Halorhodospira halophila SL1: one gene and its partner. The protein of the gene in region 1 interacts with the protein of each later gene in a pairwise test. Links are inferred from orthologs where the notes say so. Each region holds a gene or a part of one and is shown on either strand. Other genes may lie near its edges. The genes, in order: clpB and HHAL_RS06200.

Region 1 (16,694 bases):
CTCGGCGCGCAGACTGCTGCCCGGCGCGAAGCTCTCGTCCATGCCGTCGATGGCGTCGACCACGAGGCGCTTGGCACCGAGGGCGTCCAGGGCGTGACCGATGCGCGCGAGCAGCGCGGTCAGCTCGATCTCCTCGCCGGAGACCAGCTCGGAGCGATCCGGGCGCATATCGAGGATGCGACCGCGTCCAGCGGCCAGGTGCTCCGCCAGGGGGAACCCCAAGGCTTCGGCATGGCGGGTCAGTGCCGCGGGCGACTCGTCGAAGGTGGCCAGAACCGACGGCTCTCCCTGCTCGAGCCCGTGGCAGAAGAAGGTCAGCGCGATGGCTGTCTTCCCGGCACCGGGGCCACCACGCAGCAGGGTGGGCTGCCCCTCGGGCAACCCTCCGTCGAGGATGAAATCCAGCCCCTCGATCCCTGTGGGTGCGGTCTGTGCGCCGCGCCGCCGGGCGCCGATCGCCGCTGAGCTATTGCCTTGTGCCATGCCGTACTCCGTGATGACCCACCAGGCAGAGTGCCAAAAAGCGCCGACAGGTCCAAGGCCGGCCACGCGGGGTGTCAGCTTGAGGCGGATCCGCTGGAACTGGCCACCGCCCCCTGGGACTGACTGCCACTGCTCGACGAGCTGCTGGCCGACGACGCCCCCTGATCCTTGCTCTTCTCACCACCGCCCTTGTTGCCGCTGTTGTTGCCACCCTCGGCGACATTCTTGCGTTGACCGGATTTGAAGTCGGTCTCGTACCAGCCGCCGCCCTTGAGGCGGAAGGCCGCTGCAGAGACCAGCCGCTTGAGCGATGCCTGGCCGCACTCGGGGCAATCGGTCAGTGGCCCGTCCGATACGGACTGGATGGCCTCAAGACGGTGACCGCAACCACAGCACTCGTACTCGTAAATCGGCATCGATCCTCTCCCTCTATCAACCACCCTCGTCGGACGGCCTATCTATGGGGGCCACCAACCAGGAAAACAAGCCCGGCCCGCTCACCGGCAGAAAGGCCAGAACTGGTACCAGCGCCAGCACTGCAGATCGTCTTCGCACCCGGCCAGCTGCTCCTCGTAACGGCGGGCCCGGGCCTCGACGTTACGGACGACCCGCTGCAGGGTCGGCTTCTGGCGGTAGCTACCCTGGCGATACCCGCCGTGCCCCTCGTGGTAGGCCAGGTAGAGCCGTCGCGGGTCGTCCAGGTCGACCCCGACCCGCTCCCGGGTGCGCTGGTTGTACCAGCCAATGAAGTCCAGGGCGTCGCGCATCCGGGTGCGGTGGGCGTCCCAGTGGCCGGCGTCCTCCCGGTACTCGCCCCAGACCGGATCCTGCGCCTGGGCGTAACCGTAGGCGGAACTCGGGCGACGCCACGGGATGAACCCGAGCAGACGCCGCCGCGGCGGGCGAGCGTCGGCGATGAACGACGACTCCTGATGGACAAAGGCCATCTGGATGGGAATCGGCGTACCCCAGCGTTCCTCGGAGCGCCGGGCGTGATCATACCACTCCGGGTTCTCCTCGAAGACGACGCAGATGTCGTTGATATCCGATGGTTGCGGGCGATGGGCACACCCGGCCAACACCAGCAGCACCGCAACCCCAAGGATCCGCAGGATTCGCCCTGGCGCCATGCCCGCCTCGCGCGACCGATCTTCAGGAAGGCGACAGGATACCCGATGTGGAGCTCGGCGCGCGCAGGCTTTAGCCTGTCGGGCCATGGACGATACGCACACTGCTCCCCGCCCCACCGTGCTGATCACCGGCTGCTCCAGCGGCATCGGCGCCGCCGCGGCACAGCACATGGCCCGGCGCGGCTGGCGGGTCTTTCCGACGGCACGCCGGCACGAGGACGTGGACCGGCTCCGTGAGGCCGGCTGGGATGACGCCCTGGCGCTGGACCTGACCGACAGCACCTCGATTGCCAGCGCGGTCCACGAGGTGGCGACGCGCACCGGCGGGCGCCTCGACGCGCTGTTCAACAACGGCGCCTACGGCCAACCGGGAGCGGTGGAGGACCTCTCCCGGGCGACCCTGCGCGAGCAACTCGAGACGAACCTGCTGGGCACCCACGAACTGACCACGCAGGTGCTGCCACTCATGCGCAGCCAGGGCCACGGGCGCATCGTGCAGAACAGCTCGGTGCTCGGCTTCATCGCCCTGCCCTACCGGGGCGCCTACGTCTGCTCGAAGTTCGCCCTGGAGGGGCTCACCGACACGCTCCGCCAGGAACTGGTCGGCAGCGGCATCCACGTCAGCCTGATTCAGCCCGGGCCGATCGCCAGCCGTTTTCGCGACAACGCCCACCGCGCCTTCCGCGCTCGCATCGACGCCGAGCACAGCGCCCACGCCCCCACCTACCAGGCCGTCGAACAGCGCCTGGCGGGCGCCGGCGCCTCGACGCCGTTCACCCTGGAGGCCGGGGCGGTGGCGGCCAAGCTGGCCCACGCCCTGGAGCATCCGCGCCCCAAGGCCCGCTACCACGTCACCGTGCCCACCCATCTGTTCGCGGCCCTCAAACGCCTCCTGCCCACCCGGTGGTTGGACCGGGTCTTGCTGGCGGCCACGGCCTCGGAACGCCGCCCCGGCTAATCCGACACGACTGTGCCCGGAGGGCCTCCTCCGGGCACAGTCCGGCACCGCTCGGGCGTGACCGCGGGCGGCGGTCGGCTCTCAGACCACCTCGCCCTCGATCACCGGCTCGCCGCGTTCGAAGCGGAACTCGCCGTCCTGCACGTCGACACGGATGCGATCGCCCTGCCCGAAGTTGCCCTGCAACATCTCCCGGGCCAGCGGGTTCTCCACCTCGTGCTGCAGGACCCGCTTGAGCGGGCGGGCACCGTAGACCGGGTCGAAGCCCGCTTCACCGATCCGGTCCAGGGCCACCTCACTGAGCTCCAGGGCCATGTCGCGCTCGGCCAGCCGCTCACTGAGATAGCGGACCTGGATGCTGGTAATGGCCCGGATCTGCTCCCGGGACAGCGGCCGGAAGACCACCACCTCGTCGATGCGGTTGATGAACTCGGGGCGGAACTGGGTCCCGACGATGTCCATCACCGAGCTCTTCATCCGCTGGTAGCTCTCCTCTTCCTCACCGGCCATGGTCTGGATGACCTCGGAGCCGAGGTTCGAGGTCATGACGATGACCGTGTTGCGGAAGTCCACGGTACGGCCGTGGCTGTCGGTCAGGCGGCCGTCGTCGAGCACCTGCAGCAGGACGTTGAACACGTCTGCGTGGGCCTTCTCCACCTCGTCGAGGAGGATCACCGAGTACGGCTTGCGCCGCACATGCTCGGTCAGGTAGCCGCCCTCCTCATAGCCGACGTACCCCGGGGGGGCGCCGATCAGCCGGGCCACGGAGTGCTTCTCCATGAACTCGGACATGTCGATGCGCACCATGGCCTCTTGGGTATCGAAGAGGAATTCAGCCAGCGCCTTGCACAGCTCGGTCTTGCCCACGCCGGTCGGACCGAGGAAGAGGAACGAGCCGTTGGGCCGATTCGGATCCGACAGCCCGGCCCGGGAGCGACGGATGGCGTTGGCCACTGCGCCGATGGCCTCGTCCTGACCAACCACTCGCTCGTGCAGCGCCTCTTCCATGCGCAGGAGCTTGTCCCGTTCGCCCTCGAGCATCTTGGAGACCGGGATGCCGGTCCACTTGGAGACCACCTCGGCGACTTCCTCCTCGGTAACCCGGTTCCGCAGCAGCTTCATGTCGTACATGTCCGCCTGGGCGGCCATGTCCAGCTGCCGCTCCAGCTCGGGGATGCGGCCGTACTGGAGTTCGGACATGCGCTGCAGGTCACCGGCCCGACGGGCGGTCTCGACCTCCTGGCGGGCGCGCTCGAGCTCCTCCTTGATCGATTGCGTGCCCTCGACGGCCGCCTTCTCGGAGTTCCAGATCTCCTCGAGGCTCTGGTACTCCTGCTCCAGCTCGCTGATCTCATCCTCGAGGGTCGCCAGCCGCTTCCGGGAGGCGTCGTCGTTTTCGTTCTTGAGTGCCTCACGCTCGATCTTCAGCTGGATCAGTCGGCGCTCAAGCCGATCCATGGACTCCGGCTTGGAGTCGATCTCCATCCGGATCCGCGACGCCGCCTCGTCGACCAGATCGATGGCCTTGTCCGGCAGGTTGCGGTCCGTGATGTAACGGTGCGACAGCGTCGCCGCCGAGACGATGGCCGGGTCGGTGATCTCGACGCCGTGGTGAACCTCGTAACGCTCCTTGAGCCCGCGCAGGATGGCCACCGTATCCTCGACGCTGGGCTCATCCACCAGCACCGTCTGGAAGCGGCGCTCCAGGGCGGCGTCCTTCTCGATGTTCTCCCGGTACTCGTTGAGGGTGGTCGCACCGATGCAGTGGAGCTCGCCCCGGGCCAGGGCCGGCTTGAGCATATTGCCGGCGTCCATGGCGCCCTCGGCCTTGCCGGCACCGACGATGGTATGGAGCTCGTCGATGAAGAGGATGATCTGCCCCTCCTGCTGGCCGAGCTCCTTGAGCAGCGCCTTGAGGCGCTCCTCGAAATCGCCGCGGTACTTGGCCCCGGCGAGCAGTGCGCCCAGATCGAGGGAGAGGACGCGCTTGTTCTTGAGGCCCTCCGGCACCTCGGCGTTGACGATGCGCTGGGCCAGGCCCTCGACGATGGCCGTCTTGCCGGTACCCGGCTCGCCGATGAGCACCGGGTTGTTCTTGGTCCGGCGCTGAAGGACCTGCACCGTGCGCCGGATCTCGTCGTCGCGGCCGATCACCGGGTCGAGCTTGCCCTGCTCAGCGCGCTCGGTCAGGTCGATGGTGTACTTCTCCAGCGCCTGGCGCTGCTCCTCCGCGTTGGGATCGTCCACAGCCTGACCGCCACGCACCTGCTCGACGGCCTGCTCCACCGGCGCCTTGGCCGCGCCGGCCTGCTCGAGGATCTGCGCCAAGCGGCTCTTGCCATCCTCGAGCACGGCGAGTATGAACAGCTCACTGGAGAGGTATTGGTCCTTGCGCTTCTGCGCCAGCTTGTCGGTGAGGTTGAGCAGGCGCCCCAGCTCGTTGGAGAGGTGCACCTCCCCGCCGGTCCCCGTGACCTGCGGCATGTGCTCCAGGGCCTCCCCGAGCTGGGAGCGGAGCTTGTTGAGGTTGACCCCGGCCTGCTGGAGCAGCGGACGAACGCCGCCGCCCTCCTGATCGAGCATGGCCATCATCAGGTGAACCGGCTCGATGAACTGGTGGTCACGGCCCACCGCCAGGCTCTGCGCCTCGGCGATGGCCATCTGGAATTTGGTGGTCAGCTTGTCCATCCGCATTGCTCTACCCCCTTGGCCGCATGTCGGGCCGACGATCCGGTTCACCGCACGTTGGCGATGGCTTGACCCTTGTCAGGATAGATGGGGCGGCGAGGATGGGTTTTCAATCCGTCTCAGGCAGGACCGCGACGCGGTTGCGCCCCTGGCGCTTGGCCTCGTACATGGCCAGATCGGCGGCTTTCAGAGCCTCCTCCACCGAGCCGCCCTCGAGCACGGCCACCCCGACGCTGGCACTGGTCGTGATGGTCTCGCCCTCATAGACCAGCTCCAGCGTCTCGATGCCGTTGCGAATCCGTTCGCCTAGGGTTCGGGCACCGGCCGTATCGATCCCCAGGGTGAGGATGTAGAACTCCTCGCCCCCAGAACGGACCAGCACGTCGGCACGCCGGACGGTATCGCGCAGCTGGTCAGCGACCCGCTTGAGCACCGTGTCACCGCCGAAGTGGCCCAGGCGGTCGTTGATCGACTTGAAGTGGTCGAGGTCCACCACCAGCGCCCCCAGCGGCTGCTGGGTGCGCCGCGCCGTCTCGCCCAGCTGCTCAGCGATCTCGTCGAGGTAGAGCCGGTTGTGCAACCCGGTCAGCGGATCCCGCCGGGCCCCTTCCCGGGCCTCGCGCAGCAGTTCCATGAGGTCCACGTTCTGATTGACGCGGACACTGAGCTCCTCTTCGAGGAAAGGGCGGGTCAGGAAGTCATCGGCCCCGGCCTTGAGCAGCCGCGCGGAGAGCAGCCCGGAGCCGTGACTGGAGACCCCGATGATCCCTAGCCGTTGCGTGGTGTGTCGACGGCGCAGCTCCCGGATCAGGGTGATGCCGTCCATCCCCGGCATGTTCTGGTCGCAGAGGACCAGCCGGATGGGGGTGTCGGTCTCGGCGTCGATCTGCTGCAGCGCCTGCTCGCCGTCGCCGGCCTCGTAGCAACAGAACCCCCAGCGGCCGAGGAGGTGGACCAGATAGGCCCGCGCCGAGCGGGAGTCGTCAACCACCAGCACCCCGATGTCGTGGTTGCGATGGATGCGATGCAGGGTGCGCAGCACGGAGTCAATGGCATCCGGGGCGTCCTTGAGGACGTAATCGCAGACGCCGGCGGCGACGAGCTGGTCGCGCAGGTCGTCTTCGATGGTGGCGGTCAGGACCACCGACGGGATCTGCCGCTCCACCAGGTCCCCGGCCACCTCGCCGTGGGGCGCATCCGGCAGATCCAGATCGAGCACCGCGGCACTGATGCGCTCCGCATGGGTGTGCAGCCACTCCCGAGCCGCTGCGCGGCTGCCGGCGACCAGCGCCCGCAGGCCCAGGGCGTCCTCGATGCGCCCGGCCAGCCAGCCGGCCACGGCACGGCTATCCTCCACCACCAGGACGCAATCGGCGACGCGCTGCTCCTCGACCATGCTCACGGCTCCTCTCGGTAGACCAGGCTTGCCATCCGGCCGGTCGGTCCATCCCGGCGATGGGAGAAGAAGCGCGCCCGATCCGTGTACGTGCACCAGCCTCCGCCGTGTACCGCGGCCACTCCGGCCGCCTGCAGGCGGCGCCGTGCCAGACGGTAGAGGTCAGCGTACCAGCGATTCGCGGCGCCGGGGATAAAACCTTCTGCAGCACCGGGATCTCGGGCGGTGAACGCCTCGACCACTTCTGGCCCCACTTCGAAAGCGGTCGGGCCGATGGCCGGCCCCAACCAAGCGTGGAGCTCAGCGGCAGGCACTGGCAGCACCGCGACCACGGCCTCGAGCACACCCCCGGCCAGACCGCGCCAACCAGCGTGGGCGGCGGCCACGACCTGAGCGTCCCGGGCGGCGAAGAGCACCGGCAGGCAGTCCGCGGTGAGCACGGCACAGACCACCCCGGCGCGGTCGGTCCAGGCCGCATCGGCTCGGACTCCGCGTGCCACCCGGTGGGCCGCGACCACCTCGGCCCCGTGGACCTGCTCGAGCCACACTGGGTCGGCCGGCAATTCGGCGCAATCGCGCAGCAGGCGGCGGTTAGCAGCCACCGCCGCGGGATCGTCCCCGGTATGCGTGGCCAGATTGAAACTCGCCCAGGGCGCAGCGCTGTGACCGCCGGAGCGCACTGTGGTCAGGGCCCGAACACCATCCGGCACGGGCCACTGCGGCGCCAGAACGGGGCACTCAGCCATGGCGCAGGACCTCCAAGAGGCGCTCCCAGTCGTCTGGCGGCGGCGCTTCCCAGTGCATCGCCTCTCCGGTGCGCGGGTGCTCAAGGCGCAGATGCCGAGCGTGCAGGGCCTGACGGCGGAAGCCGTCGAGCACGGCGCGCAGGGTCTCGCTCGCCCCCTTGGGGTAGACCGGCCGGCGCCCGTAGACGGGATCGCCCACCAACGGCAGCCGGCAGTGCGCCATGTGCACGCGGATCTGGTGGGTGCGCCCGGTTTCCAGCTCCACATCGAGCAGGGTGTGGGCCGTGAACCGCTCGGCAACGCGGTAGTGGGTCACCGCCGGACGACCGGTCTCCACCACGGCCATGCGCTTGCGGTCCCGCGGGTGACGGGCGATGGGGGCGTCCACTCGCCCCCCGGCGGTGGGGCGCCCGACGACCACCGCCTGGTAACCCCGCCCCACCGTGCGCGCCTGAAGCTGCGCCACCAGTGCGTGGTGTGCCGCATAGGTCCGGGCCACCACCAACACCCCCGAGGTCTCCTTGTCCAGCCGGTGGACGATCCCCGCACGGGGCAGCGCCTCCAGCCCGGGGTCGTAATGGAGCAGGGCGTTGACCAGGGTGCCGCCGGGGTTGCCCGCCCCCGGGTGAACCACCAGGCCCGCCGGCTTGTCCACCACCAGCAGGTGGTCGTCCTCGTAGAGCAGGCGCAACGGGATGGGTTCCGGCGCCAGCGGGGTCTCCGGTTCGGGCTCGGCGTCCACGCTGATCTGCTCACCGGCATGAACCGGATCGCGGGGCCGGCGGACCGCGCCGTCGACGGTGATCCAGCCGGCCCGGATCCACTGCTGCAAACGGCTGCGCGAATAATCGGGGAAGAGCGCCGCCAGCACCCGATCCAGGCGCTGGCCGGCCAGCCCCTCGGGTACGGCGGCTTGGTGACGGGGTCGTTCCATACGTATAGTACGAGCCTTTGCTATCGCTACAATGACGGGCCTGCACAGGCCGCGGAGTCACGGAAATCATGCACCGCATTCAGCGCTGGGCGACGATCGCCCTGGTGGCACTCCTTGCAACCGGCTGTGCCGGGACTGACCCCGACGGGGCCGCCGAGCGCAGCGTCGAGGAGCTCTATACCGACGCCCGCAGCAGCCTGAGCTCCGGGAACTATTCGCAAGCCGTGGAGCGCTTCGAGAACCTGGTGGCGCGCTACCCCTTCGGCACGCACGCCGTGCAGTCCCAGCTGATGATCATCTACGCCCACTACCTGGCCGGCCAGCATGAATCGGCCATCGCTGCAGCGGAGCGCTTCCAGCGCATGCATCCGCGCAACGAGCATGTAGCCTACGCGCTTTATATGCGCGGCGTCTCCCGGCAAGCCCAGGGGCCGGGCGGTCTGGGCGATCTGTTCAACGTCGACGCCAACCTGCGCGACCCGGAACCGAAGCGTCGCGCCTTTGCCGACTTCCGCGAACTGACCGAGCAGTACCCGGACAGCGAGTATATCGACGACGCCGTCGAGCGCATGGAACAGATCCGCGTCGCGCTGGCCGAGCACGAACTCTACGTCGGACGCTTCTACCTGGAGCGCAGCGCCTACATCGCCTCGGCCAACCGAGCGCGGACGATCATCGCCCGGTACCCCGGGACCCCGGCCGTCCCCGAGGCCATGGGCATGCTGGCCGAGTCCTACCGCCGACTCGGGCTCGACCCCCTGGACGAGGACGTAGAGCGGGCGCTGCGGGAACGCCACGAGGTGCCCGCCCCGGAGCTCGGGGGGCGGTAGGCGGCGCCCCGCCCCAACCCGGGCTAGATGGCGTTCTCGTCCTCTTCCCCGGTACGAATCCGGATCACCCGCTCGACGTTGGTGACGAAGATCTTGCCGTCACCGATCTTGCCGGTCTGGGCGGCCTGGGTGATGGCCTCGACACAACGATCCACGTCGGCGTCCGAGACCACCACCTCGAGTCGCATCTTGGGCAGGAAATCGACCACGTACTCGGCGCCCCGATACAGCTCGGTATGCCCCTTCTGACGGCCGAACCCCTTGACCTCGGTAACGGTCATGCCCGTGATCCCGATGTCCGAGAGTGCCTCACGGACGTCGTCGAGCTTGAAGGGTTTGATGATCGCCTCGACTTTCTTCATGCGAGCAGCTCCTTGGGATGGGGCGCAATGGCTCTGGGTTCAGTGTTTCGGGCTCTGGACTCCACCCTCAGGGTAGCGTGAGCTAGTCGCTGCAGCCCTGACAACCGGACCAGCCCGAGGTAATCGGATATCGGCGGTCCCGCCCGAAGGCGCGCCGGGTCACCTTGACCCCGGGGGCCGCCTGGCGGCGCTTGTACTCGTTCCGGTAGAGCAGCCGGATCACCCGGCACAGCTCCACCGCGTCCAGCCCCTCGACGCGGATCTCGTGCTCGGCGGCGTCGTCCTCCAGATACTGGCGCAGCACGGCATCAAGCACCCGATAGGGCGGCAGGCTGTCGCTGTCCCGCTGATCGGCGCGCAGTTCCGCGGTGGGCTCGCGCTCGATGATGGCGGCGGGCACGGCAGGCCCCAGGCTATTGCGGTACTCGGCCAGGCGGTAGACGTCAGTCTTGTAGACGTCCTTGAGCGGTGCGAACCCCCCGCACATATCGCCGTAGAGGGTGGCGTAACCAACCGCCAGCTCGCTCTTGTTGCCGGCGGCCAGCAGCATCAACCCCAGCTTGTTGGAGAGCGCCATCAGGCAGTTGCCCCGGATGCGCGCCTGGATGTTCTCCTCGGTAGCATCCGCCTCCCGCCCGGCGAAGAGGGGGGCCAGGGCCTGCTCGTAGTCGGCGAAGAGCGACTCGATGGGGATGCTCCGATACTCCAGCCCCAGGGCCTGGGCCGCCGCCCGGGCGTCCTCCAGGCTGCGCTCGGCGGTGTAGCGGGTGGGCATCATGACCGCCAGCACCCGATCCCCGCCCAGCGCGTCGGCGGCCACCGCGGCCACCAGCGCCGAGTCGATCCCCCCGGAGAGCCCCAACACAACGCCGGAGAAGCCGTTGCCGCGGACGTAGTCGGCGGTGGCCCGCACCAGCGCCTGGTAGACCGCCGGCGGCCCTTCGACGGCCTCGGCCTGCTCGCCGTGCAGCGCACCCCCTTGCCAGTCCAGCGCATACAGCCCGTCGGCGAAGGCCGGGGCGCGTGCGCTCAGCGCACCGGTATCGTCCAGCGCGAACGAGCCGCCGTCGTAGACCACCTCGTCGTGACCACCGACGAGGTTGGCGTAGAGCAGCGGAACCCCGGTCTCGGCCACCCGCCGAGCCGCGACCCCCTCACGCTCGGCCTGCTTGCCGTCGTGGAACGGGGAGGCGTTGATGCTGACCAGCAGCTCGGCCCCGGCCGCTGCAGCCTCGGCGGCCGGCGTCGCCGCCCAGATGTCCTCGCAGATGGCCACCCCGATGCGCCGGCCGGCGACCTCGAGCAGGCAGGGGGCATCGCCGGCACGGAAGTGGCGGTTGTCGTCGAACACGCTGTAACTCGGCAGGCAGCGCTTGTAAGCCGCCCCCACCTCGGCGCCGTCGGCCAGGGCCACGGCGGCATTGCGCACCACGCCGTGGCGGTGCAGCGGGGCCCCGACCAGGGCGGTGACGCCCGTGCACGCCGCAGCGATCCGGGCCAGCGCCCGCTCCACCGCGGCGTGGAAGTCGCTGCGCAGCAGCAGATCGTCGGGCGGATAACCGGTGACGGCCAGCTCGGGGAAGACCACCAAGTCGGCCCCGAACTCGTCCCGCGCCCGGCCGATGGCATCGATGATCCGCCGGGCGTTGTCATCCAAGGCACCGACGGGAAAGGGCAGCTGAGCGACGACGATGCGCATGGTCTGCCTCAGCCCGCCACCAGCCGCCGGATGCGCTCGCCGATCTCGGTCGGCGAGCGCACGGTGGCCACCCCGGCCGCCTCCAGGGCGGCGAACTTGTCATCCGCCGTCCCCTTGCCGCCGGAGATGATGGCCCCGGCGTGACCCATGCGCTTGCCCGGCGGCGCGGTCACCCCGGCGATGTAGGCGACCACCGGTTTGCTCATGTGGTCGCGGATGAACGTGGCGGCCTCCTCCTCGGCGCTGCCGCCGATCTCACCGACCATGACCACCCCGTCGGTGTGCGGGTCGGCCTCGAACTGCTCCAGGCAGTCGACGAACGACATCCCCTGGATCGGGTCGCCACCGATGCCGACACAGGTGGACTGCCCCAGGCCGATGTCCGTGGTCTGTTTGACCGCCTCGTAGGTCAGGGTCCCCGAGCGGGAGACGATGCCGATCCGCCCGGGCAGGTGGATGTGCCCGGGCATGATGCCGATCTTGCACGCATCCGGGGTGATGACCCCGGGGCAGTTGGGCCCGATCAGCGCCACGTCTTCGCCCCGCAGGGCCTCCTTGACGTGCAGCATGTCCAGCACCGGGATGCCCTCGGTGATGCAGGCGATCACCCGGATCCCGGCGTCGGCGGCCTCGAGGATGGCGTCGGCGGCGAAGGGGGCCGGGACGTAGATCACCGAGGCGTCGGCGCCGGTCGCTGCGACCGCCTCGCGGACGGTATTGAACAGCGGGCGATCCAGGTGGGTGCCGCCGCCCCGCCCCGGGGTCACGCCGCCGACCACCTGTGTGCCGTAGGCGATGGCCTGCTCCGCGTGGAAGGTCCCCTGCTTGCCGGTGAACCCCTGCACGAGCACCCGGGTGCTCTGGTCGACGAGAATGCTCATGTTCTGCTCCTCTCTTGCCTGGGGCTCAGGCCACCTGACCGGCGATATCGACAATCTTGGCGGCGGCATCCGCCAAGTCGTCGGCGGGGATGAGGTCGAGCCCGCTGTCGGCGAGGATCTGCTTGCCCTGCTCGACGTTGGTGCCCTCCAGCCGGACGACGACGGGGACCTCCACCCCGACGTCCTGCACCGCGGCCACGATGCCCTCGGCGATCATGTCGCAGCGGACGATCCCGCCGAAGATGTTCACCAGGATGCCCTCCACCGAGGGGCTGGAGAGGATGATCTTGAAGGCCTCGGCCACCCGCTCGGCGTTCGTACCGCCGCCGACATCGAGGAAGTTGGCCGGGGCCCCGCCGTGGAGCTTGATCACGTCCATGGTGGCCATGGCCAGACCGGCCCCGTTGACCATGCAGCCGATGTTGCCGTCCAGGGTGATGTAGTTGAGGTTGTGCTCGGCGGCCCGGACCTCGGTCTCGTCCTCCTGGGTGAGGTCGCGCATGTCCTGGATCTGCGACTGCCGGCCGATCTCCACGGCGTTGTCGTCCACGGTCACCTTGGCATCCAGGGCCAGCAGCCGGCCCTCCCCGGTGACGATCAGCGGGTTGATCTCGACCAGCGACAGATCGCGCTCCAGGAACAGGCGGTAGAGCCCCTGCATCATCCGCGTCAGATCCCCCACCTGGGCCTTGTCGAGGCCCAGGGCGAACCCCAGCTGACGGCACTGGTACGGCTGCAGCCCGGCGGCCGGATGGACCCGCACGGTGTGGATGCGCTCGGGCTCGCTGGCCGCCACCTCCTCGATATCCATACCGCCGGCGGCCGAGACCATGAAGACCACCCGCTGGCTGGCCCGGTCGACCAGGGCGCCCAGGTAGAGTTCGCGGGCGATCTCCAGACCCTCTTCGACCAGCAGGGCGTGGATCGGCTGCCCGCGCCCATCGGTCTGGTGGGTGACCAACCGCTCGCCCAGCAGCGAGTCGGCGTAGCGCTCGATCTCGTCGCCCTCCTGGATCACCCGGACGCCACCGGCCTTGCCGCGCCCCCCGGCGTGGACCTGGGCCTTGACCACCCAGGCCGAGCCACCGAGCCGCTCGGCAGCGGCACGGGCCTCGGCGCTGGAGCGCGCCACATACCCGCGGGGGATGGCGATCCCCGCCTCGGTGAAGAGGTGCTTGGCCTGGAACTCATGAAGATTCATTGAACAGCTCCTCCCATGGGGTCGCGGTCGCCGGGCGGTCGATTATAGTGGTTCAGCGGCCGGCGCTTTTCAAAACCGTCCGGCCGTGCCAATTTGGTTGGCCGCGCGCCCGGGCCTCGAAGCCCGAGGGCTCAAGGTAATCACGGAAGCGCACGTGCATGCTAGGCCAGATCCTTCTTGTCATCCTGATCATCCTTGCCTGGATCGGGGCACGCAGCCTGCTCCAGAAGCGCCTGCGTCAAGATAGCGAGGAACGCGGCCAGACCGGCAGCTCCGGCGAGTCCGCACATACCGAGGAGATGGTGCGCTGCGCGCGATGCGGCGTCTTCTTGCCGCGCTCCGCCGCTTACCCCCGGGAGGGCGTCTACTTCTGCTCGCCGGAGCACCGGCAGCTCGGGCGGGACGAGCCCCCAGTCCGCCCCCGGTAGAAAGGCGCGCCGGGGCGTCCCAGAGCCCCCGGCACACCCCACCAAGCGCGACCCCGTACAGGAGGAGCCGGCTCGGCTCAGTTGGAGCCGATCATTCGGCGCACAGGCCGGTGGCCACATGCGCCAGGTCGTCGGGGAGATCACACGACCACGCCCCGCCCTCGTCCCATTCCGCGCCCGTAAAGGTCACGCTCTGACCGGCCAGTTCAGCGTTGACCCCCTGAGTCGCGAAGGTCATCTGCACCTCGACGTCGCCAGCATTGGTCTGCACCTCGATGTCGTTGATGTAGTCACCGCCGTCCCCCACCTGCTCCTCGATCCAATCCGAATTGACCCCTTCGGCGCCGCGGAGGTGGACCTCGGACTCCACGGCGGTGCGCACCCCACCGAACAGGGTCAACGCCTCGGTGAACTGGGTGCGAGCGACGTAGCTCTGGTACTGGGGGACCGCGATGGCCGCCAGCATGGCGATGATGGCCACCACGATCATCAGCTCGATCAGGGTGAAGGCGGCGCAGCGCCAGCGCCGCCGGATACACGTGTTCATGGCTCACCTCCCTGTGAGACCCGAAACGGAATGACTTGTGACACTGTGCTCCGGCTACGCCCGCGGCGGGTCGCGGAGGCCCGGGCTGATGGTCATCAAGCCGCGCAGGTTGTAACGTGCCGGAAGACACCCTGCCACGACGGGCCCGGAGCCATGCGCCGATTCGTGCTCGATACCAGCGTCTTCACCAACCCGGACGTCTACCTGCGCTTCGACGAAGAGCCGATGCAGGCCATCTCGGTCTTCCTCGGGCTGGCACGCCGCGCCGACGCCGAGTTCTACATGCCCGGACCGGTCTATCAGGAACTGTGCAACCTGCGCTCGATGGATCTGATCGGTGCCGAATTCGAGACCGAGGTCTACATCCGCTCGCCCCGGCGCTTCTCCATGACCATCCCCTCGGAGGTGCTCTACGAGTTCATCGAGGAGGTGCGCACCCGCATCCAGCGGGGCCTGCGCATCGCCGAGGAACACGCCCGGCAGGCGGGTCAGGCGGAGTCGCTGCCGCCGGAGCTGATCACCCAGCTGCGCGAGCGCTACCGCGAGGCCATGCGCCGCGGCATCCTCGATTCCCGCGAGGATATCGATGTGGTCCTGCTCGCCTACGAGCTGGACGCCACGCTGGTCTCCGCCGATGAGGGGATGCGCAAGTTCGCCGAACGCATCGGCATCAAGCTGGTCAACCCGCGCTACCTGCGCGGGGTGATGCAGAACCTGGCCGGCGACGACCCCGGTCACGCGCCCCCCTGCGGGCCGGACCAGCCCGCCGGGTAGAGCCCGGCGGCCAGGCAGCGCCGGTAGGAGCTGTAGCGCCACCCCTCGGGCCGGCCGACCAGCCCGCGGCGGACCGGCTCCCAGTGGATGTGGTCCAGCGCCTCCCGCCACGCCTCCGGATCCACGTCCCACCACGCCACGCCGGGCCGCCACAGCCGCCCGCGGGGCAGCCCGGGCCAGTGGCGCAGATGCCGGGTACAGTGGGCCTTGGCCGCCTGCCAGCGGGGGCGCGGATCGGGGTCATCCGGGGGCAGCCGCCACAGGCCGTGGACGGCATCGGGCAGGACCACGGCGGCATCCCAGACCAGCGGCCGGCGCCGGGCCACTTGCCGAAAAGCGGTCCGCAGCCGCTGCACGGCCTCCGGCCGGGCCAGCCAGGGATGGCGGCCGTGCGTGGTCAGGCAGAAGCGGACACACCGCCCCTGCGGGGACACCTCCTGGTGCATGCGCGCTCCTCCCTGAACGCGTCGCGCCCCTTTATCGTGCCAGGCCGCCAACGGCTGTCAATCGGCCGGGGCACAGCGGCGCGCGGCGCTGGCAGCCGGCAACGGCTCGGTTATCATGGCGCCTTTTCCACGGCACCGAGGTTTCACGAAAGATGGTCAGTGAGTCGATCCCGCAGCGCATCGCCCAGGAGCTGGGCGTGGGCAACCGGCAAGTCGAGGCCGCCATCGAGCTGCTCGACGGGGGCGCCACGGTCCCCTTCATCGCCCGCTACCGCAAGGAGGTCACCGGCGGCCTCGACGACAGCCAGCTCCGCTCGCTCGAGGAACGGCTGACCTACCTGCGTGAGCTCGACGAGCGCAAGGAGACGGTGCTCAAGGCCATCGACGAACAGGGCAAGCTCACCGACGAGCTGGCCGAGGCCATCCGGACCGCCGAGACCAAGACCCGGGTCGAGGACCTCTACCGCCCCTACCAGAAGAAGCGCCGCACCAAGGCGCAGATCGCCCGCGAGGCCGGGCTGGAGCCCCTCGCCGACACCCTCCTCGCCGACCCGAGCCAGGTCCCCGAGGAGGCGGCGGCGCCCTACGTCACCGGACCCGCCGAGGAAGGGCAGGAGACCCCGGCCGTGGCCGATGTCGAGGCCGCCCTCGACGGCGCGCGGCAGATCCTCATGGAGCGCTTCGCCGAGGATGCCGACCTGCTTGAGGAACTGCGCGACTACGGCTGGCGCAAGGGCTATCTGGTCAGCCGCGTGGCCGAGGGCAAAGAGAAGGACGGCGCCCGCTTCCGCGACTACTTCGAGCACGCCGAGCCGCTGCGCAAGATCCCCTCCCACCGCGCCCTGGCCATGCTCCGCGGGCAGAGCGAGGAGATCCTGCGCCTGGAGATCGCCTGGTCCGACGCCGAGGCCCGCGGCGAGAGCGACGAGCGCAGCGTCGGTGAGGCGGCCATCGCCCGGCGGTTCGCCATCGCCGACCACGGCCGACCGGCCGACGCCTGGCTGGCGCGCACCGTTCGCCTGGCCTGGCGGGCGAAACTCTCCACCCACCTCGACCTGGCCCTCAAGCGCCAGCTGCGCGAGCAGTCCGAAGAGGAAGCCATCCGCGTCTTCGGCGCCAATCTGGAGGATCTGCTGCTGGCGGCGCCGGCCGGCCCCAGGCCGACCATCGGCCTCGATCCGGGGCTGCGCA
Region 2 (10,614 bases), 1.1 Mb from region 1 along the record:
GGAGCTAACCGCCGCATCGAGATCCGAATAGGCGGTGATCACGATCACCGGCAGTTGCGGCGTGGACGCCTGGACTTGCTGGAGCAGATCGTGACCGCCCAGCCCCGGCATGCGCAGATCGGTGATCAGTACATCGGGCTCTTCCCGGCGCAGCGCCTCCAGCGCCGCATCGCCGCTCTCGAAGGTGCGGACACCGTGGCCGGAGCGGCGCAGCGCCTTCTCCAGCACCCAGCGGATGGACCGGTCATCGTCCACCACCCATACCTGCGATTCGGCCTCAGTCATTTTCCGTCTCCATGGGTAACCAGATGGTGAACACCGTGCGCCCCGGTTCGCTGACGCACTCAATCAGGCCACCGAGGCGGCTGACCAGGCTCTGCGCAATGGGCAGTCCCAAACCGGTACCCTCGGGGCGCGAGGTGACCATCGGATAGAAGATCTGCTCCTGCTGATCGAGGGGGATCCCCGGCCCGTCGTCGATGATGTCGATGCGGGCCACCAGGCGGTGGGGCTTGTCGGCGATGGTGAACTGACGCTGGGTGCGCGTACGCAGGGTGATGGTCCCCCCTGGCCCGGTGGCCTGACGGGCGTTGCGCACCAGGTTGAGCACCGCCTGGACCAGGTGATTGTGCTCGGCGGTGACCGGCGGGATGCTCGGATCGTAGTCGCGCTGGAGCGCCACCGCTGGCGCCTCTGCGCGGCCTTCGGCATCCTCGGCGATGACCAGCGAACGGACGCGCTCGAGGACCTCATGGATGTTGACCGGCTCCTCACGGGCCGGCGCATTGGGACCGAGCAGGGCGTCCACCAGCTGCTGCAGGCGGTCCGCCTCGCGGATAATGACCTGGGTGTACTCGCGCTGGTCGCGCTCCGGGAGCTCGGCCTCCAGCAACTGCGCCGCGCCGCGCAGGCCGCCGAGCGGGTTCTTGATCTCGTGGGCCAGTCCGCGGATCAGCTCCTGTACGGCACGATTCTGTGACAGCAGGTGCTGTTCGCGGGTAATACGGGCGTGACGGTCCACCTCGGCGATCTCGATCAGCACCCGTTTGGCGGAGACCGGGGTGATGGTGCAGTCGACGGTCACCGGGCGATCGCCGCGGACCGGAAGGCGACGTTCGCGCTGGGTGTAGGCCCCGCCGGTACGCTGGGTCTGGCGGATGAGCTCTTCGAGCAGTTCCGCCCCGCGCAGTGCCGTCCCCAGGGTCTGGCCCACCACCTGTCGGCTACTGACCCGGAACAGCGTCTCGGCGGCGTGGTTGACGTGGAGGATACGCACCCGGTCATCCACCAGCAGGACGGCGGTCGTCAGCTCCTCGAGGATCTGCGATGGGTCGCGCTCGTGATCTTCCATGTCCATCCCTGTGCAAAGCCCGGGCCACCCCGACACCCCCGATGGGCGCGGTCGGATGCACGCGCAGGCGTACGGTGACTGCACCATCCGGGTGCAATGCAATAAAAAGGGGCGGCAGCCAGCCGGCCCCGCCCCCTGTACACAGCATCCGCCCCGAAGGGTTTAGACGCTGTAGTACATGTCGAACTCCACCGGATGGGTGGTCATGCGCAGGCGCGTGACGTCGTCCATCTTCAATTGGATGTACGCGTCAATCAGGTCGTCGGAGAAGACTCCGCCCTGCTTGAGGAACTCGCGGTCGTTGTCCAGGGCCTCGAGCGCCTCGTCGAGCTGGAAGGCGACCTTGGGGATCTCCTTCTCCTCCTCCGGCGGCAGGTCGTAGAGGTCCTTGTCCATCGCCTCGCCGGGGTGGATCTTGTTGCGGATGCCATCGAGACCGGCCATCAGCATGGCGGCGAAGGTCAGGTACGGGTTGCCTGTGGGATCCGGGAAGCGGACCTCGATCCGCCGCGCCTTGGGGTTGGCCACATAGGGCACCCGCACCGAGGCGGAGCGATTGCGCGCCGAGTAGGCGAGCAGCACCGGCGCCTCGAAGCCGGGCACCAGGCGCTTGTAGCTGTTGGTGGAGGCGTTGGCGAAGGCGTTGATCGCCTTGGCGTGCTTGATGATGCCGCCGATGTAGTAGAGCGCCTCCTCGGAGAGCCCGCCGTACTGGTCCCCGGCGAAGATGTTGTTACCGCCCTTGGAGACCGACTGGTGCACGTGCATGCCGCTGCCGTTGTCGCCCACCAGCGGCTTGGGCATGAAGGTGGCGGTCTTGCCGTAGGCGTGGGCGACGTTGTGCACGCAGTACTTGAGCGTCTGCAGCTCGTCGGCCTTCTTGACCAGGGTGCGAGCAGCCACGCCGATCTCGCACTGCCCAGCGGTCGCCACCTCGTGGTGGTGGACCTCCGGCTCCAGGCCCATCTCCTCCATCGCCTGGCACATGGCGGCACGGATGTCGTGCAGCGAGTCTACCGGCGGTACCGGGAAGTAGCCGCCCTTCACACCGGGGCGGTGGCCGATGTTGCCGTCTTTGTAGACCCGCTCGGAGTTCCAGCCGGCCTCTTCGGAGTCGATCTTGTAGAAGGTCCCGCTCATGTCGGCGCCCCAGCGGACGTCGTCGAAGACGAAGAACTCCGGCTCGGGACCGAACAGGGCGGTGTCACCCACGCCGGTGGAGGCCAGGTATGCCTCGGCGCGCCGGGCCACCGAACGCGGATCCCGGTCGTAGCCCTGCAGGGTGCTCGGCTCGAGGATGTCGCAGACCAGATTCAGGGTGGGTTCATCGTAGAAGGGGTCGAGGGTGGCGGAGTCGGGATCGGGGAGCATGATCATGTCCGACTCCTGGATCCCCTTCCAGCCCTGGATCGAGGAGCCGTCGAACATGGAGCCGTGTTCGAACAGATCCTCGTCGACCTGGGAGGCCGGCAAGGTCACGTGCATCTCCTTGCCGCGGGTGTCAGTAAAGCGAAGGTCGACGAATTTGACGTCTTCGTCCTCGATCAGCTTGAGGACATCTTCTCCGGTACGCGCCATAAGCTCACAGCCTCTGCAAAGGAATCAATTGGGCGGAGCGTGCGCCGGGAAGGTGCAAAGCCCCGCAGCCGCGACTTATTGTGGGGCATTTCGCGGCCCAACGCACCCGCGGCGTGACGCTGCGCCCGCGCAGTGGTCACGAACCGCCGACGCGGATGCGAATCCGATGCTCATCGCCCGTCTCGCGGGCACCCACGACCTCGTGGCCATGGACCCGGCACCAGGCAGGGATATCCTCCAGGGCCCCGGGGTCCGTAACCACCACCTCGAGCTCGTCGCCGACGCTTAGCCGAGCCACCTGCGCCTGGGTGCGAATCACAGGCAGGGGGCAAAGGAGATGGCGGCAGTCGAGTTCTTCAGTCGTCGCCATGGGCGCCTCCCACATACCACGCGTCGGGAACGCTATCGGTCGCCATGGGCGGCACCGAGAGCGCTCGTACCTGGCCGTCCGTATCCTCGAATTCCAGATCCACCTGCTCGGCGTTGCGGCCGGAGGAGTAGCGAGCCACCAGACGGGCGGCCAGTTCCAGGTCGTGGTCGTCCACGGGGCCGTCGATCAATGCCACCGGCCCACCGTGGCTAATGGTGCGCAGATGCGGGTAGGAGCGCTTATAGCCCTGCAGGAAGCGGGTCTCTCCGGCTTCGCGGGCAATGATCAGCTTGAAGTGCTCGCGCGGGCGCAGATGCCGCCCGACCTTGAGGAGCATGATGTCGTCCAGATCGTAGGCCCGAGCGCCGCGCGCCTGCCACAGATCGGCGAGCTTGGCCGAGTAGGAAGCGTCAGTAAGGAAACAGCAGCCGCCGGCAGGCTGCGCCCAACTCTCGAGCCCCAGGCTGCGCGCCAGCGCGAACTGCGGCTTCCGCGACCGACCGTGCAACTCATAGAGGCGCTCACGGTCCACCCAACCCTCGCGCTCGGGGCGGGTCGGCTCGAGGAGTTTCGCCGAAAGCGGACGCAGAAGGAGGTCTTCGACCTGGGCATCGCGGGTGATCACCGGCAGCTTGTCCCGCGTCTGTGATTTGGGCCGCTGACCGATGACCTCACCGGTGACGATGAAGTCGAAGCCGTTGGCCTGGATCCACTCGCGGGCCTTGCCCACCATGAAGACCTTGCAATCGAGGCAAGGGTTGAGGTTGGCGCCATAACCATAGCGGGGATTGGTCAGGACCTCCTTGTACTCCTCGATGACATCGACGATGTGCAGCGGCATGCCCAGCTGCTCGGCCACCCACAGCGCGTTGTTGCGTTTGGGGCGATCCTGGTCCTTGCCGCGGATGGCGTGGGTGTGTCCCTCGACGCAGAAGCCGGTGTAGAAATTGATCCCCTCCACATGCACGCCCTGATCCTGGACCACGCGGGCGGCCAGCATGGAGTCGAGACCCCCGGAGATGAGTGCGACGGCTTTCGGTTGCTCGGGCATGACACGCGGTTGTATCGGAATGGAAGCGAAATTCTACCAAACCCGCCGTTGAGCCCGTGCAAGTGCCCGGCACAGATCGCTATACTGCGCCGCTACTGCGCACAGAGCCGACGGGACCAACGGAGGCGAGCTTGGCCGAGTTACCGCGGGACTTTCAGGAACTCATCCTCAACCTACAGCAGTACTGGGCCCGGCAGGGCTGTGTGGTATTGCAGCCGCTGGACATCGAGGTGGGCGCCGGGACCTTCCACCCGGCAACCTTCCTGCGCGCCGTGGGCCCGGAGCCCTGGCACGCTGCCTATGTCCAGCCGTCACGCCGGCCCACCGACGGGCGCTACGGCGACAACCCCAACCGCCTGCAGCACTACTACCAATTCCAGGTGGTGCTCAAGCCATCGCCGGCGGATTTCCAGGAGCGCTACCTGGGCTCCCTGGAGCAGCTTGGCATCGATCCACAGATCCACGACATCCGCTTCGTCGAGGACGACTGGGAGTCCCCCACCCTGGGCGCCTGGGGCCTGGGCTGGGAGGTGTGGCTCAACGGCATGGAGATCAGCCAGTTCACCTACTTCCAGCAGGTGGGCGGGCTCGACTGCCGGCCGGTGATGGGCGAGATCACCTACGGGCTGGAGCGCATCGCCATGTACCTGCAGAACGTGGAGAGCGTCTACGACCTGGTCTGGACGCACACCGACGCGGGACCGGTGACCTACGGCGACGTCTTCCTGCAGAACGAACGCGAGCAGTCGGCGTACAACTTCGAGCAGGCGCCGGTGGAGGCCCTGCTTGCGGCGTTCGGACACCAGGAACAGGAGTGCCGACGCCTCGTCGAGGAGGGCCTGCCGCTGCCAGCCTACGAGCAGGTCCTCAAGGCCTCGCACACGTTTAACCTGCTCGACGCGCGGGGCGCCATCTCGGTCACCGAGCGCCAGGGCTACATCCTGCGGGTACGCAATCTGGCCCGCACCGTGGCGCAGGGCTACTACCAGTCGCGCGAGGAACTTGGCTTTCCGCTGCTGCAGGATAAGGAGTCCACCCATGGCTGAACGCCGCCCCCTGCTCATCGAGATCGGGACCGAGGAGCTGCCCCCCAAGGCCCTGCAGCGGCTGATGATCGCCTTCCGGAACGACCTGGCCAGCGCGCTCGAGGAGCAGCGCCTGCAGCCCGTGGGCGTTCAGGCATTCGCCACGCCGCGCCGGCTGGCCGTGCGGTTCGAGGGCGTGGACACCCGCCAGGCCGATGAACAGATCGAGCGTCTCGGGCCCAAGGTCGAGGCCGCTTACGACGCCGCAGGGCAGGCCACCAAGGCCGCCGAGGGGTTCGCCCGCTCCTGCGGCGTCGATGTCGATGCGCTCGACAGCGTGGAGACCGACAAGGGCCCGCGTCTGGTATGGCGGGGGGTCCAGCCCGGCGAGGCCACCGAGACGATCCTCCCCGGGCTGGTGGAGGCAGCGCTAGGCCGGCTCCCGATCCCTAAGCGCATGCGCTGGGGTAGCGGTGAGGTGGAGTTCGTGCGCCCCGTGCACTGGACAGTGGCCCTGCTCGGTGAACAGGTGATCCCCGGTACCATCCTCGGCATCCCCACCGGGCGGATCACCTACGGGCACCGCTTCCACGGACGCGGCCGCAGGGGCATCGAGATCCCTGAGCCGGGCGCCTACGAGCGGCTTCTGGAGGAGCAGGGACATGTGGTGGCTGACTTTGTCGAACGCCGGCGCCGCGTCGAGACCGGCGTCCGCCAGGAGGCAGAGCGTGCCGGCGGCGTGCCGGTGGGCGAGGAGGCACTGTTCGACGAGGTCACCGGGCTGGTCGAGTGGCCGGTGGCACTCTCCGGCGACTTCGACCAACGCTTCCTGAAGATCCCCGAGGAGGCGCTGATCTCCAGCATGCAGGGCCACCAGCGCTGCTTTCCCGTCCGCGGCACCGACGGCCAGCTGCTGGCGCGCTTCATCACCGTCGCCAACATCGAGAGCCAAGATCCCCAGCAGGTCCGTCACGGTAACGAGCGCGTGATCCGTCCGCGCCTGGCCGACGCCGAGTTCTTCTGGCAGCAGGATCGCCGCCTGGCCTTGGGCGAACGGCTCGAGCAGCTGCGTCAGGTGGTCTTCCACCGTAGCCTGGGCGATCTGCACGCGCGCAGCCAGCGGATCAGCCGCCTGGCAGGCTTGGTGACCGAACGGATCGGGGCGGACGTTGAGGCAGCCCGCCGGGCCGGATTGCTAGCCAAGTGCGATCTGGTCACCGAGATGGTCGACGAATTTCCCGAGCTACAGGGGATCATGGGCGGTCACTACGCCCGCGCCGACGGCGAGGGCGACGCGGTGGCTGCGGCCATCGCCGCCCACTATCGACCGGCCTACGCCGGGGATGCACTGCCTGAGACTCCGGAGGGGCAGGCGGTCAGTATCGCCGATCGCATCGATACGCTGGTCGGGATCTTCGCCGCCGACGGCGCCCCCTCGGCGGACAAGGACCCGTTCGGGCTGCGGCGGGCCGCCATCGGTCTGCTGCGCTGCCTGATCGAGGGCGGCCACGATCTGTCGCTGCGCGAATTCCTCGATACCGCAGCCGGGATGATCGCCGACGAGTGCGGCGTGAGCACCGAAGGCATCGCCGAACAGGTTGCCGCTTTCTGTCACGAGCGGCTGCGCGGCTACTATGCCGAGCGCGGCTACGCCGCCGAGGTCTTCGAAGCGGTGGCAGCGGTGGCTCCGTCGTCGCCCCTCGATTTCCACCGCCGCCTGGTGGCGTGCTCGACGTTCCGCGAGCGCAGCGAGGCGCAGACGCTCGGGGAGGCGAATAAGCGCATTGGCAACATCCTGCGCCGTGCCGAGGTCGACCCGCAGACCCGGCCCGAGGCCGTCGAGGCGGACGGCGAGGCCGCCGAGCGGGCACTGGCCGAGGCGCTGCGCGAGGCGTGGTCGGTGGCAGGTCCTCGGATCGACCGCGGCGAATACGATGCCGCCCTCACGGCGCTGGCAGAGTTGCACGGGCCGGTGGACCGCTTCTTCACCGACGTTATGGTGATGGCCGAGGATGAAGCTGTCCGCCAACGCCGGCTGGAACTCCTCGGAGCCGTCCGTCACGCCTTCCGCGCCGTGGCGGACCTCTCCCACCTGCCGGGCTGAGCGCCGCCATGCCGTGGGTCATCCTCGATCGGGATGGGGTTATCAACCACGACTCCGACGCCTTCATCCGCAGCCCGCAGGAGTGGGTGCCCATCCCGGGCAGCATCGAGGCCATGGCCCGGCTGACCCGGGCCGGCTGGCGGGTGGCCATCGCCACCAACCAGTCGGGGCTGGCTCGGGGATTGTTCAACGCAGAGACGCTGGCGGCGATTCACGACAAGCTGGAGCGGACCGTCGCCGCCCGGGGCGGACGCATCGACGCGCTCGCCTATTGTCCCCACGGCCCGGACGACGGCTGCACCTGCCGCAAGCCAGCTCCGGGGCTCTACCGAGAGCTGGCCGATCGTCTCGGCGAACCGTTGCAGGGGGTCCCGGTGATCGGCGACTCGGCCCGGGACTTGGAGGCCGCCGCGGCGGTGGGGGCGCGGCCGGTGCTGGTGCGCACTGGTAAGGGCGAGGGTACGCTCGCCCGTGCGGGCCTACCTCCGGGGACGGAGGTCCACGCTGATCTAGCGGCGGCTGTGGCAGCGCTACTCGAGGAGGGAGAAGGGGCATGAAGGTCAAGGGCGGTACCCCGCGCGAATGGGTTGGCAGCGCACTGCACCTGGGGCTCATGGCCCTGACGGCACCGCTGTGGGCAATACTGGGCATGCTGACCTACCCGCTGGGCTACCGACTCCGCTATCGCTTTCTGACCGCCTGGGGACGGCTGGTGATCGAGTCGGCGCGCTGGCTTTGCGGGCTCGACTACCGGGTCCACGGCCTGGAGAACCGCCCCGACCACGCCGCCGTCGTTATGGCCAAGCACCAGTCGGCTTGGGAGACGCTAGCGCTGCTCCAGTGGTTCTCGCCGCAGACGTGGGTGCTCAAGGAGTCGCTGATGCGCATCCCCTTCTTCGGCTGGGGGCTGCGGCTGCTTGAGCCCATCGCCATCGACCGCAAGGCGCGGGGGACCGCACGGCAACAAGTGATCGAACAGGGGACCGACCGCCTGCAACGGGGCCGCTGGGTCGTGGTCTTTCCAGAGGGGACGCGCGTGCCCCCGGGACAGAAGGGCCGCTACCGTAGCGGCGGGGCACAGCTGGCGATCCGCGCCGGTGTCCCGGTGGTGCCCGTCGCCCACAATGCCGGTCGCTTCTGGGGCCGGAACAGCCCGTTGCGGCGGGCTGGACAGATCCAGGTCCATGTCGGCCCGCCGGTCGCCACCGAGGGCCGCAGCGCGGAGGAGGTGACCACGGAGGTCGAGGCGTGGATCGAGGCGCGGATGGCGGAGCTGGAGAGCCGCCCAGCGGCCCGGTAACCGGCGGCGGCCCCTCCGGAGCGACCGCCGGTCCGGAGGGGCATCGGGATCAGACGTCGAGGTTGGAGACCGCCAGCGCGTTGCGCTCGATGAAATCGCGCCGCGGCTCGACATGATCCCCCATCAGCGTGGTGAAGATCTCGTCGGCGGCCACCGCATCGTCGATGGTCACCCGCAGGAGCCGGCGGGTCTCCGGGTTCATGGTGGTCTCCCAAAGCTGATCCGGATTCATCTCACCCAGACCCTTGTAGCGCTGGATGGTCTGCCCGCGCTTGGCCTCCTCCATCAGCCATTCCACCGCCTCGCGCAGGCTGGTAACCGGCCGACGGCGTTCGCCGCGAACCACCTCGGCCCCTTCGTGGAGGAGGCCGTCCAGCAGCGAGGCCAGGGCCTTCAGGGTGTCGTACTCCGCCGACAGGAAGAACTGCGGATTGAAGCGGTACTCCTGATCCAGACCGTGGCGACGCCGGGTCACGATGGCCTCCTGGAAGCCCCCATCCGGGCCGCGCTGGACCGTCACCCGATAGCGCATGCTGGCATCCGTGGCGGCTTCGACCTGCTGCACCAGTTGATCGAACCACGCCTGCATGGCCTGGGCGTCGGTGATGTCGTCCTCGGTACGCGGCGCCAGCGTGGTCATCTGCTCGAGGATCGCCGAGTCCCAGCGCCGCGAGACATGCTCGATGAGCTCCATGGCCTCGTAGTAGCGGCGTGCCAGCCGACCGAGAGCCTCGCCGCTGATCGGAGGTGCGCCCCCGCCAGGGTGCAAGGCTGAGCCGTCCAGGGCGAGCTCCAGGAGATACTCGGTCAGCTCGCGTTCATCCTTGACGTAGTGTTCCTGTTTGCCGCGCTTGATCTTGTAGAGCGGTGGCTGGGCGATATAAACGTTGCCGCGCTCGACCAGCTCGCGCATCTGCCGGTAGAAGAAGGTCAGGAGCAGGGTGCGGATGTGGGAGCCGTCCACATCGGCGTCGGTCATGATGATGATCCGGTGGTAGCGGAGCTTGTCCGGATCGAAGTCGTCACGGCCGATGCCGCAGCCGAGCGCGGTGATGAGGGTGCCGACCTCCGCCGAGGAGAGCATCTTGTCGAATCGCGCCTTCTCGACGTTGAGGATCTTGCCCTTGAGCGGGAGGATCGCCTGGGTACGGCGATCGCGCCCCTGCTTGGCAGAACCGCCGGCGGAGTCGCCCTCGACCAGGTAGATCTCCGACTTAGCCGGATCGCGCTCCTGACAGTCGGCCAGCTTGCCCGGTAGGCCGGCGATATCCAGCGCGTCCTTGCGCCGGGTCATCTCCCGGGCCTTGCGCGCGGCCTCGCGGGCCCGGCTGGCCTGGATGACGCGCTCGGCGATGGCGCGGGCCTCCGGCGGGTGTTCTGCAAGGAATGTCTGCAGCGACTCGGAGAGGAGCGACTCGACGATGCCCTTGACCTCGGAGGAGACGAGCTTGTCTTTGGTCTGCGAGGAGAACTTGGGATCCGGGGCCTTGACCGAGACCACAGCGGTCAGCCCCTCGCGCACGTCCTCGCCGCTGGGCGTCGACTTGAGCTTCTTGAGATACCCCTCGGCCTCGAGATAGCCATTGACCGTGCGGGTGAGGGCGCCGCGGAACCCGGCCAGGTGAGTGCCGCCGTCACGCTGCGGGATGTTGTTGGTGAAACAGAAGATATTCTCCTGGTAGGAGTCGTTCCACTGCATGGCCACATCCACGCCGACCCCATCCCGCCAGGCGGTGACATAGAACACCGTCGGGTGAAGCGGAGTCTTGTTGCGGTTGAGGTGTTCAACGAAGGCGCGGATCCCGCCGGTGTACTCGAAGACATCCTCTTTCTCG

What was found.
Region 2: the proteins of clpB (region 1) and HHAL_RS06200 interact in binary tests that used the Escherichia coli proteins (3 or more experiments, as listed by UniProt). The link is inferred for Halorhodospira halophila SL1 from one-to-one orthologs.

Annotation. Positions count from the first base shown.
Region 1 is NC_008789.1:2,442,948-2,459,641, forward strand. Bases 2,453-5,600 are described here. They hold clpB (ATP-dependent chaperone ClpB), read right to left. Parts: upstream 5,266-5,600; coding sequence 2,653-5,265; downstream 2,453-2,652. Other genes in these bases: HHAL_RS11275 (SDR family NAD(P)-dependent oxidoreductase), read left to right, coding at 2,453-2,571; HHAL_RS11285 (diguanylate cyclase), read right to left, coding at 5,369-5,600. Also shown: circadian clock protein KaiC, read right to left, coding at 1-483; HHAL_RS11265 (FmdB family zinc ribbon protein), read right to left, coding at 558-899; HHAL_RS11270 (transglycosylase SLT domain-containing protein), read right to left, coding at 981-1,613; more of HHAL_RS11275, read left to right, coding at 1,699-2,452; more of HHAL_RS11285, read right to left, coding at 5,601-6,655; peptidoglycan editing factor PgeF, read right to left, coding at 6,658-7,401; 23S rRNA pseudouridine(1911/1915/1917) synthase RluD, read right to left, coding at 7,394-8,335; HHAL_RS11300 (outer membrane protein assembly factor BamD), read left to right, coding at 8,404-9,165; glnB (nitrogen regulatory protein P-II), read right to left, coding at 9,189-9,527; HHAL_RS11310 (NAD+ synthase), read right to left, coding at 9,610-11,226; sucD (succinate--CoA ligase subunit alpha), read right to left, coding at 11,235-12,107; sucC (ADP-forming succinate--CoA ligase subunit beta), read right to left, coding at 12,133-13,308; HHAL_RS11325 (PP0621 family protein), read left to right, coding at 13,467-13,736; HHAL_RS13675 (pilin), read right to left, coding at 13,828-14,283; HHAL_RS11335 (RNA ligase partner protein), read left to right, coding at 14,437-15,057; HHAL_RS11340 (REP-associated tyrosine transposase), read right to left, coding at 15,018-15,503; HHAL_RS11345 (Tex family protein), read left to right, coding at 15,656-16,694. UniProt on the Escherichia coli protein: Part of a stress-induced multi-chaperone system, it is involved in the recovery of the cell from heat-induced damage, in cooperation with DnaK, DnaJ and GrpE. Acts before DnaK, in the processing of protein aggregates.
Region 2 is NC_008789.1:1,319,889-1,330,502, forward strand. The notes cover bases 1,683-4,663. They hold HHAL_RS06200 (sulfurtransferase TusA family protein), read right to left. Parts: upstream 3,300-4,663; coding sequence 3,066-3,299; downstream 1,683-3,065. Other genes in these bases: glnA (glutamate--ammonia ligase), read right to left, coding at 1,683-2,929; HHAL_RS06205 (tRNA (5-methylaminomethyl-2-thiouridylate)-methyltransferase), read right to left, coding at 3,286-4,350; glyQ (glycine--tRNA ligase subunit alpha), read left to right, coding at 4,482-4,663. In the rest of the region: glnG (nitrogen regulation protein NR(I)), read right to left, coding at 1-285; glnL (nitrogen regulation protein NR(II)), read right to left, coding at 278-1,351; more of glnA, read right to left, coding at 1,514-1,682; more of glyQ, read left to right, coding at 4,664-5,396; glyS (glycine--tRNA ligase subunit beta), read left to right, coding at 5,389-7,479; gmhB (D-glycero-beta-D-manno-heptose 1,7-bisphosphate 7-phosphatase), read left to right, coding at 7,488-8,036; HHAL_RS06225 (lysophospholipid acyltransferase family protein), read left to right, coding at 8,033-8,779; gyrB (DNA topoisomerase (ATP-hydrolyzing) subunit B), read right to left, coding at 8,829-10,614. UniProt on the Escherichia coli protein: Involved in thiosulfate metabolism.